Regions from separate parts of the Neisseria animalis genome, predicted to be linked through region 1. Evidence: riboswitches for the same ligand, from Rfam matches in the RefSeq annotation. Region 1 holds a riboswitch; the other holds the start of a gene.
What was found. Region 1 has a riboswitch for thiamine pyrophosphate ahead of thiM (hydroxyethylthiazole kinase). Riboswitches for the same ligand answer to the same signal wherever they lie in the genome.
Positions count from the first base shown of each region.

Region 2: it holds a riboswitch for thiamine pyrophosphate, as region 1 does, so the genes downstream of both, EL111_RS03750 (NRAMP family divalent metal transporter) here and thiM (hydroxyethylthiazole kinase) in region 1, are expected to answer to the same signal.

Region 1 covers NZ_LR134287.1:1,663,259-1,668,887, reverse strand. Annotated here, with positions in the region: gene nadE (NAD(+) synthase) at 300-1,091, opposite strand; TPP riboswitch at 1,256-1,346, shown strand; gene thiM (hydroxyethylthiazole kinase) at 1,443-2,240, shown strand; gene thiD (bifunctional hydroxymethylpyrimidine kinase/phosphomethylpyrimidine kinase) at 2,218-3,054, shown strand; gene thiE (thiamine phosphate synthase) at 3,051-3,725, shown strand; gene EL111_RS07720 (L-lactate MFS transporter) at 4,076-5,617, shown strand.
Region 2 covers NZ_LR134287.1:787,675-793,303, reverse strand. Annotated here, with positions in the region: gene EL111_RS03755 (nucleobase:cation symporter-2 family protein) at 1-868, opposite strand, end outside; gene EL111_RS03750 (NRAMP family divalent metal transporter) at 971-2,191, opposite strand; TPP riboswitch at 2,270-2,372, opposite strand; gene dapA (4-hydroxy-tetrahydrodipicolinate synthase) at 2,642-3,517, shown strand; gene EL111_RS03740 (NlpB/DapX family lipoprotein) at 3,653-4,801, shown strand; gene EL111_RS03735 (NGO_0222 family membrane protein) at 5,070-5,306, shown strand; gene rdgB (RdgB/HAM1 family non-canonical purine NTP pyrophosphatase) at 5,299-5,629, shown strand, end outside.

The sequences.
Region 1 (5,629 bases):
TTCAAGCTCCTTTCGTGCAAAGTTCAGTAACGCCGTATGATTTTGCGTGAAATAACGGTACCGACCGCAAGATAGGACAGTCGGCGTATGTTGTTTGCAGCAGGAAAGTAGTGATTGGGTGGCATTGTTGCTGTAAAAGGCCGTCTGTAAAATCAAATGAGGATTTTGCAGACGGCCTTTTGGTGTTTTCTTTTGGGCTGTGCGTTCAGGCAGTTTGCAGAAGCAAGCGATAAAGCCGGTATATCGCCGGAACACCGTTACGGCTTATTGCTATCGGCAGCCTGCTTGAACGCTCGGGATTACGCCAACCATTCCGGCGGAATGGTGCAGACGGGAATCGGATTGATTTTGTGCTGCATGGCTTTGTGCAGGCGGGTGTAGATTTCCAATACTTCGCGTTGGCGGCCGCTGAAATCTTCGGGTTTGGAAGTACCATAAACGCTCATCGCCCATTCGAGCTCGGGATAACTTGCGCCCATTTGCTCTTCATCGGTGCGCTCCGTATCCCAAAGGCCGTCGGTCGGTACGGCTTTTTGAATGGATTCTGCAATATCAAGCTCAGCGGCAAGCCGGTAAACTTGGGTTTTGGTCAAATCGGCAATCGGGCTGATGTCTACGCCGCCGTCGCCGTATTTGGTAAAGAATCCCACGCCGAAGTCTTCGATTTTATTTCCCGTACCGGTAACCAGCAGATTGTTGATTTGCCCGTAATAATAGAGGGTAAGCATTCTCAGGCGCGAGCGGGCATTTGCCAGCGCGAGTGCTTTGGCAGGGTAATCGTTTTCGTCAACGTCTACATCGGCGGCGAAGGTATCAAACGTAGGGGTTAAATCGATGGTCAGGCAGTTTACGTTTGGATAATGCTGTTTCAAATCCGCCATATGCTCGCGCGCGCGGCTGACTTGGTCGGCTTGTTGGCGTATGGGCATTTCGAGCAGCAATACGTCCATACCGGTACGGGCGGCAAGTGCGGACACAACGGCAGAATCGATGCCTCCGGATACGCCGACAATAAAACCTTTCGCATGGGCATTGGCGGCATAGTCTTTGAGCCAAGCGGTAATGTGGGTAATGACTTTTTGGGTTTGCATGGTGTTTCCTTGTATAGAAAAGCGATGATAGCGTGTTTCGCTGCCGTCTGAAAAGTAGTCGGGGAGGGACTTTTTCACGGTGTTTTCTTTGGGTATAATAGGGCGGTCGTTTGAACCGCTCCTCAAACAGGAAGCCGGTTTGCAGACGGCATAAATCGGAATGTTTGATTTAGTCGGGGTGCTTTGAAGAAGCTGAGAGATACCCGTGAACCTGATGCAGTTAATACTGACGTAGGAAACTAAGTATATTCGGTTTTTCTTGTTGTTCTGCCGCTTCGTGCGTTCTTCTTTCTCTATCTTCTTCGTTTTCCCCTGTTCGTTCCCGTTTTCGACAACAGACAGGAAAACAGTATGAAATCTGTTTATTTAGACCAAATCCGTCGGCAAAATCCGCTGATTCACAATATTACCAATACGGTAGCCGCCCACCTTTCGGCAAACGGTTTGCTGGCCATAGGTGCGTCGCCCCTGATGTCTGCGGCGCTGGAAGAAATGGAGGCTTTGCCGCAAATCAGCCGCGCGCTGGTTATCAACATCGGCACGCTCAGCGGCAAAGATCCGGAAACCATGATTTTGGCCGGTAAGAGTGCCAACCGCGCCGGCATTCCGGTGATTCTCGACCCTGTCGGCGTGGCGGCAACACCTTACCGGCGTGAAATGGTGGCGTGTTTGCTGGAAGAAGTGGAATTTGAGGTAATTCGCGGCAATGTGGGCGAGTTGGCGCACCTTGCCGGCGTTGCTTGGCAGGCAAAAGGCGTAGATGCCGGGGAAGGCGAGGCAGATGTTGCCGCCATTGCAAGGCGCGTTGCGGAACAATACCGCTGTGTCGCGGCTGTAAGCGGCAAAACCGATTACATCAGCGACGGCTTGCGTTTGGCAAAAATCCATAACGGCACGCCGATGTTTACCCGCATTACAGCATCCGGCTGTTTGCTTGGTGCGGTATGCGGTGCATTCGCTGCGGTAGCGGAGGGTAAAGTGTTTGAGGCGGTTTGTGAAGCATGTACGGCTTATGCCGTGGCCGGAGAGTTGGCCGCCGCGTCGCTGAAACCGACAGAGCTGGGGCAGTTCGGCGTGAATCTGATGAATGAATTGGGTGCATTGTCTGCTGCCGTTATCGAACAAAATGCGAGGATTGTTTATGAATAAGATTGCTCAAGCACTGACGATTGCCGGCTCCGACAGCGGCGGCGGTGCCGGTATTCAGGCAGATTTGAAAACCTTTCAGATGCAGGGCGTGTTCGGCACTTCGGTGTTGACTGCGGTTACCGCGCAAAATACGCTGGGCGTGTTTGACGTACACCTTGTGCCGCTGCCGACCATCACGGCACAACTGAAAGCCGTAGCCGAAGATTTCGATATTTCCGCCTTTAAAATCGGTATGCTCGGCAATGCGGAAATCATCAGTTGCTTGGCGCAGGCATTGGCGGAATATGATTTTGGCCGTCTGGTTTTGGATCCCGTTATGATTGCCAAAGGCGGTGCGTCTTTATTGCAGCAAAATGCCGTTCATGCTCTGAAAACGGAACTGCTGCCGCTGGCTGAGGTGATTACACCGAACCTTCCGGAGGCGGAAGCCTTAACCGGTATTGCCGTCTGCGACGATGACAGTGCCGCCGCAGCCGCAGCAGTGTTGCAGGATATGGGGGTAAAAACCGTGGTACTGAAGGGCGGGCATTTGCAGCAGTCGCAAAGTGAAGTCTGCCGCGATTGGATTTTTTCGCCGGAAGGGGATTTTGTACTGGAAAGCCCCCGTTTCCCGACACGGCATACTCATGGCACAGGCTGTACGTTTTCTGCCTGCCTGACCGCGGAGCTTGCCAAAGGGCAACCGCTGCTGCAAGCGGTAAAAACCGCTAAAGACTTTATCAGCGCAGCCATCGAACATTCGCTGAATATCGGCGCAGGACACGGGCCGACCAACCACTGGGCTTATGCACGCATCAAACAGGAGCGGCCATGAACGACATCAGAAACATACTGAAATGTTATTTTGTTGCCGGTTCGCAAGATTGCGACAGGCCGTCTGCAAATCGTGCCGATAATCTTTTATCGGTATTGGAACAGGCCTTGCAGGGCGGGATTACCTGTTTCCAGTTTCGCGACAAAGGCAAGAACTCGCTGGCAGACTTTCCCGAGCAGCAGCGGGCATTGGCCGCACAATGCCGCGAACTTTGCCGCCGTTACGGCGTTCCTTTTTTCGTTGATGACGACTTGGATTTGGCGGTGGCCTTAAATGCAGACGGCATTCATGTGGGGCAGGAAGACATCAGCCCTGCCGAAATCAAGCGAAAAATAAGCAAGCCGATGATTATCGGCTTGTCCGCCCACAATCTGCAACAACTGAGTCAGGCGCAGGCTGAAGGTGTGGCAGATTATTGCGGCTTGGGGCCGGTATTCCCGACATTATCGAAAGAAAAGCACCAAGCACCGACCGGCATGGAGTGTATCGGCGAAGCGCGAAAAGCCGGCATTACCATACCGGTTGTGATGATTGGCGGCATCAAACAGGAACACATCAAGCCGTTGATTGCACAAGGTGCAGACGGCGTAGCAGTCATCAGCGCGATTACACAGGCAGATGATGCCAAACAGGCAGCGGCAGCATTGAAGCAGGCGGCCTGCATATCCTAAACCGCATACAAATCGTGTAAAATAAAGTATGTGAAGTTTGCTGTTTGTATGGCTGTTTCACCGCATAACAAGTGCTTAACAAAATAGCCGCCGCCGACACGGCAAGCCTGCCGGGATGCTGCGGCTTCATGTTCTGTTTCGTTTTGTATGATTCGACCATCAAACCCTGTTTGATTAAAACCTCCACAGCGGCTGTACGCGGCCGCCTTGTGGAGTTTTTGCATTTCAGGCAGCAAGCATTTTATGGATTTGCAGACGGCCTTTTGCGGCAATGGCATAAGGCGGCGACAATACTGCCTGATGCCGTCTGCAAAACAGAAGTTCCGTTCTCTTTATTATCCGAGGTAATTATGAAGTTTTTAGACCGTGAGGCCACAGTTGCCAAGCCGGGTTTCAACCGTTGGCTGGTGCCGCCTGCCGCGTTGGCGGTGCATTTGTCCATCGGCCAGATTTATGCTTATTCGGTGTTTAACGCGCCGCTGACCAAAGTAATCGGCATTACCGAATCTGCTCCTGACGACTGGCGGCTGACGACGGTAGGTTGGATTTTCAGTATCGCGCTGGCGGTATTGGGCGCGTCGGCGGCTCTGTTCGGCACTTGGATGGAGCGTGTCGGCCCGCGCAAGGCGATGTTTGTTGCGGCCTGCTGTTTTGCTTTGGGCTTTGTCGTGTCGGCACTCGGCGTGAGTACGCACAATCTGGTTTTGCTGTATCTGGGCAACGGGGTTATCGGCGGTGTCGGCTTGGGCTTGGGCTATATCGGGCCGGTATCCACGCTGATGAAGTGGTTTCCCGACAAGCCGGGTATGGCGACAGGCTTGGCGATTATGGGCTTCGGCGGCGGCGCGATGCTGGCTTCGCCTTTGTCGGTGGCTTTGATGAACCATTTTGCGGATGCCTCTTCGGTGGGCGTGGCCGAGACATTTTGGGTGTTGGCGGTGTTTTATTTCGCCCTGATGATGTTCGGCGCGTTTACCATCCGCGTGCCTGCCGAGGGGTGGAAACCGGAGGGTTATGTCGCGCCGAAAGCCGGCGGCAAGTTGGTCAGCAGCAATCATGTGAATGTGAACCGGGCCATGAAAACGCCGCAGTTTTGGCTGCTGTTTTGGGTGTTGTGCCTGAATGTGACCGCCGGTATCGGCGTGTTGGGTCAGGCATCGGTGATGATTCAGGAGCTGTTTTCCGAGGCTTCGGTGGGACGGCAGGCGGCAATCGGTGCGGGTGCGGCGGCGGGCTTTGTCAGCCTGCTGAGCCTGTTTAATATGGGCGGGCGTTTTGTGTGGTCGAGCGTGTCGGATAAAATCGGCCGCAAGAATACTTATACCGTGTTTTTCGTTCTCGGTTCGCTGCTGTATTTTGCTGTGCCGTCGATTGGCGGGAGCGGTAACAAAGTGTGGTTTGTAGCGGGCTTTTGCGTGATTATGTCGATGTACGGCGGCGGTTTTGCCGCGATTCCCGCTTATTTGAAGGATTTGTTCGGCACTTACCAAGTCGGCGCGATTCACGGCCGTCTGCTGCTGGCCTGGTCAACTGCGGCGGTTATCGGCCCGGTATTGGTCAACTATATCCGCCAAAGCCAGATTGACAGCGGCGTACCCGCGGCGCAGGCATACAGCGTCACCATGTATATCATGGCGGCTTTGCTGCTGCTGGGCTTGCTGTGTAATCTGTGTGTGAAGGCCGTGCATGAGAAACACCATGAAAAAGATGTGGCAGCGGCGGCGTACAGCGGCAATCCCGATGATGAAACGGCGGTATCCGATGCTTATTTAATCAGTGAGAATGTTTCGCGCGGCGGCTTCGGCGTATGGTGGCGGTGGGCGTTGGTGGGCATTCCGCTGGTTTACGGCGTGGTGATGGTGTTTGTGAAGGCACTTGATTTATTCCGCTGACAAACGAATATT
Region 2 (5,629 bases), 880 kb from region 1:
GACGGTCGGACACCATCGCCGTTGCCGTCAGATCGCCCACGGCTTCAAATACGCTCAGCAGGAAAATCGCCCCCGCCACGATAAACGCGTGCCAGTCAAACGCGAAACCGTATTTGAACGGCACGGGTACGGTAATCAGCGGCAGGTTTTGCAGCGCGGAAAAATCCACTTTGCCCAAAAACAACGCCGCGATATAGCCGGCAATCAGGCCCACGGCAATACCGCTCATCCGCAGCAGCGGGTTTTTCATGCAGTTGAACAGCAATACGATAATCAGCACCAGAGAAGCCAGCCCCAAATTTTCCATCGAGCCGAACGTGCCGTCTGCTTTTGCGCCGAAACCGCCGCCGAAATCGGTAATGCCCACATGAATCAGGCTCAAACCAATCAGCATCACCACCACGCCGCTGACCGTCGGCGTAATCACTTTTTTCAGGTAAGGCAGAAGCCATGCGGAAAAACACACCAAAAACGCACCGACAAACGATACCCCCAAGAGCGTGGAAATCATTGCGTTTTCGTCCATGCCGCCTTCTTTCATGCCCGTACCCAGTGCAATCATCACGGTTACAAACGAAAAATTCACCGACTGGATAGACAACATGCCAGAACCGACCGGACCGAAGCGGTTGACCTGCAAATAAGTGCCGATACCGGAAGCGACCATCGCCATCGATACCAGATAAGCCGTCATCTCCACCGGCAGGTTCAATGCACCGCCGACAATCAGCGCGGGCGTAATCATCGGCACAAAAATCGCCAGCAAATGCGTTACCGCGCTCAACAGCGCGTTCATAAACGGAGGCTTGTCTTCCAAACCGTAAACCAAATCGGGCGCATCCGCCCGTTTTTCCATCATTTCAGCCATAATCCGACCACCTTTAAATTACCAAACGAGAAATTTTTTAAGGGCGGCATTGTATAGAATATGGCGGATATTGACAATTTGCAGACGGCCTTTACTGCTTGTTTACAGCCATATCAAATAAGCCGCCGCCGTCAGCACCAGCGACACCAGCCCCAGCCACGCCAGCGGCATCAGCCAGAAAGGTTTTCCTTCATATTGCGCCGCCAAACGCAGGTTCAGCGCAGCAAATACCGGCGCGGACAAAAACGAAGCCGTCATCGCAAACGGAATCATCTTGCCGATGGCGCTGCTGAAAAACTGAATCAGCACAAAAGCCGCCAAACAAGCCCCCGCCAGCCAAATACGCAGCCTTGATTCATTTTGCTCCGCTTCCTGCCCCCGACCCAGCAGCAGTTCCACCGTCTGCATATTGCAGCGCGAATAACCGTCAACCGCCACAATCGTCGTACCGTAAATACAGGCAAGCGCAACCGCCGCCATCGGCAGCCGCATCCATTCGCCGATACTGTGTGCATACATATCGACAAACCTACCGATAAAGCGGCCGCCGCTCAACGGCTCGACCGCCTGTCCGTACTGCACCAACGCACCCAGAGCCATAAACATCAATGCCAACACTATCGTCAGCACATAGCTGGTGTTGAAATCAATCATACGGCGCGGGCGGTAATCCGGATCCAACCGGTTTTTCTCCACCACCCACATCGAACTGGCGACACTCAATTCCATGGGCGCAGGCATCCACCCCATCAGCGCGGCAAAAAACGGCACAGCGGCCAGCGTCCACGGCGATACTTCGGCAAAATCCGCCACCGGAGGCGGCGAACCCTTACCGAACGCCATCGCCAAGGCCAGTACCGTAACCGCCGTCAAACCCATCATCACCGCTTTAGAAATCCTGTCCAAAGCCTGATACTGGCGGCTGAACAGCAAAATCAAAAAGCTGGCCAAAACCGCAATATTCAAAATATCCAGCGACACCGGAAACGGCAGCAACATCGCCAGCAACACCGCCGAAAGCAATGTACCACCCGCAATATTGACCACCGTAGCAAATAAGTTGAACACCAAAAACAAATAAAGATGCAGACGGCCTTGCTCCGCATAACCCTGCAACAGCGTTTTGCGGTTCAGGCTGCTGTAATCGAAAGCAATGCGGAAAAACGGATACTTCAGCAGATTGACCGCCACAATAAACAAAGCCAACTGATACCCGTAATACGCCCCGGCCTGAGTAGAAGCAATGATATGAGAGCCGCCGACACAAGAAGAAGCCATGATAATGCCCGGTCCAAAACGCGAAGCAAACGATGCTTGAGACATAAAAACTTTCTTTCAATAAAGCAGACAAACCGTTCAGGCATAATAAAAGCCTGTTTCCATACAGAAACAGGCCGCACAAACTTCCGCCTCGAAACTCCCCACGCCGGTATTATCCGTATCGGGTGCAAAGGGTGATTCTCAGCCGCCCACTCATCTGCGGGCAGCACCCCTGTTTCTGCAGAGGGCATTATAGCCGTACAAAGGCCGTCTGCAAAGCAGAAAAAAGCCTGTGCAACCACCTATTCACACAGCTTTAACATTATTTAAACTCCACACGCATTGACACCATATTCCAACATAACATACTATTTTCATTAAATTTTAAAACCCATACATACAACTTCCGCCAAACTTTCCGCCCCCATATCCCGTTCGGGTGTTTCACACGCACAACAAAGTAAGCTACAATCCGAGCATTATTACCGACCGCAAACACAAAAAGGTTTCATTATGTTACAAGGTAGCCTGGTTGCCCTGATTACCCCGATGAATCAAGACGGCAGCGTAAACTTCGAACAACTGCGTAATCTGATCGATTGGCACATCGAAAACGGTACGGACGCCATCGTCGCCGTCGGCACAACCGGCGAAAGCGCGACGCTCTCAATGGACGAGCACATGACCGTTATCCGAGAAACCGTCAAACACGTTGCCAAACGCGTACCCGTGATTGCCGGTACCGGTGCCAACAATACCGCCGAAGCCATCGAACTTTCCCGCGCCGCCGAGCAGGCAGGAGCGGATTACACCCTGTCGGTCGTACCTTATTACAACAAACCCTCGCAAGAAGGCATTTACCGCCATTTCAAAGCCATTGCCGAGGCGTCCTCCATTCCGATGATTATCTACAACGTACCCGGACGCACCGTTGTCAACATGACCAACGAAACCATCTTGCGTTTGGCACAAATCCCCAACATCGTCGGCGTGAAAGAAGCCAGCGGCGATGTAGCGCGCGCCATCGAACTGATTAACGCCGCCCCCGCAGACTTTACCGTTCTCTCCGGCGACGACCCGACCGGCCTGCCCTTTATCCTTTGCGGCGGCAAAGGCGTGATTACCGTTGCCGCCAATGTTGCGCCGAAACTGTTTGCCGATATGTGCCGTGCCGCCCTGCAAGGCAACATCGCCGAAGCACGCCGCCTGAACGAACAACTGGTACCGATTTACAACGTCATGTTCTGCGAACCCAGCCCGGCCGCGCCGAAATGGGGTGCAGCCGTACAAGGCAAATGCGAAGCACATGTCCGCCTGCCGCTGGTAGAACTGACCGAAGCAGGACAAGCCAAAGTCCGTGCCGCACTGCAACAGGCAGGGCAAATTTAAACAGCCCGCCGTCTACCCGTATGCCGTCTGTAAATACACGGCATACTGCAGCAGTGCAGACCAAACAGACAAGCCGTCTGTAAATACACGCCATTATGCAGACGGCATTCGGATTTTCATTTACAGGAAAACAAGATGACCTACATCAAACCGGCAGTATTGGCCGTTGCCATCATGAGTCTGGCAGCCTGCTCCAACAGCAAACAGGCACAACCCAAATTGGATTACCAAACCCAAACCCGTAAAGTCGTCAATCTCGAAGTACCGCCCGACCTCACCAACCCCGACCAAGGCAACCGCTACCAACTGCCCGCAGGCAGCGGCTCGGTACGCGCCACCGACTTGGACAACCGCCGCAACCGCACCCCGGCAGTACAGCAGCCGGCAGACCAAGCCGTACTGCAAGCCGTAAAAGGCGTAACGCTTGAGCGCGACGGCAGCCAGCGCTGGCTGGTTGTAGAAGGCAAATCTCCTGCCGAAATTTGGCCGCTTCTGAAAGTTTTCTGGCAGGAAAACGGCTTCGACATCAAATCTGAAGAACCTGCCATCGGACAAATGGAAACCGAATGGGCAGAAAACCGCGCCAAAATCCCGCAAGACACCTTGCGCCGCCTGTTTGAAAAAGTCGGCTTGGGCGGCATATACTCCACCGGAGAGCGGGACAAATTCATCATCCGCGTTGAAAACGGCAAAAACAACACCACCGACATCTTCTTCGCCCACAAAGGCATGGAAGAAGTTTACGGCGACAAAAACAAAGACACCACCATGTGGCAGCCGCGCCCCAACGATCCCAACTTGGAAGCCGCTTTCCTTGCCCGCTTCATGCAATACTTGGGCGTGGACGCGCAACAAGCTGAAGACGCGCTGGGCAAAAGCGTAACCCCGCAAAAACGCGCCACAGCAGGCGACTTGGCGAAAATCGACGGCAACACACTGGTACTGAGCGGCAGCTACGAGCGCAACTGGCGCCGCACCGCGCTGGCACTCGACCGTATCGGCCTGACCGTAATCGGCCAAAATACCGAACGTCATGCCTTCTTGGTACAACACGCTCCCGCTGAAGGCGAAGCCGTTACCAATCAAAAACCCGGCTTGTTCAGCCGCTGGTTCGGCAGCGACAAAAAAGCCGCCGCACCCGCCAAGCAGCCCGAAATGATTGTTTATGTCGAGCCGCTGCAAAACGGCACAACACGCGTCAGCCTGTTGAACAAAGACGGCAGCAGCTACAAAGGGCGCGATGCCGCCACCCTGATTGGCCGTCTGCATTCCGAGCTGCGTTAAGCACCCATCAAGGCAATCGGGGTACACAAATACCTGCCGTATATTTGAGTATCCCGCTGCCGGACTATGCGTCGGTTCGAGAACCGTACACAACAAACCAAGCGGCTTCCGACACATTCGGAAGCCGTTTTCCCACACCAAGGCCGTCTGCATATCACGCAAACCCTACCGCAAAGCCGATAATGCTGCCGCAATGCATATGCCATCACCCCGGCCATTTTACAGACGGCATACCCGCCATTACTGCAAACCCGTTTCCTGATTGATCATGAATATCCGAAAGACCTACTTACTTTGTATCGCCTTGTTTACCCTAGCGTTCATGGCATTGGTTTTACTCGGCAGCTATCTGCTCAGCATCGGCAGCAAACAATTTGCCGTAGCCGCCTTCCTGTTTGCCATTGCCACCGTGTTCGGCCAAATCACCAGCCTCGCGCTCTATATCCGCCACAAAGCACGTTTGCACGCCATGACGCAAAAACAACAAGGAGACAGCCATGTTTGACAAAATCGTCTTAGCCAGCGGCAATGCCGGCAAACTGCGCGAATTTTCCCGCCTGTTTGCCGAACAAAACATCGAAGTCCTGCCGCAATCCCAATTCGACACCCCCGAATGCCCCGAACCGTATTTCACCTTTGTCGAAAACGCGCTCGCCAAAGCCCGCCACGCCGCCAAACACAGCGGCCTGCCCGCATTGGCCGACGACTCCGGCATCTGCACCAACGCCCTAGGCGGCGCACCCGGTGTATTGTCCGCCCGCTATGCCGGCAGCAATCCCAAATCCGACACCGCCAACAACGCCAAACTTTCCGCCGACTTGGCAGATA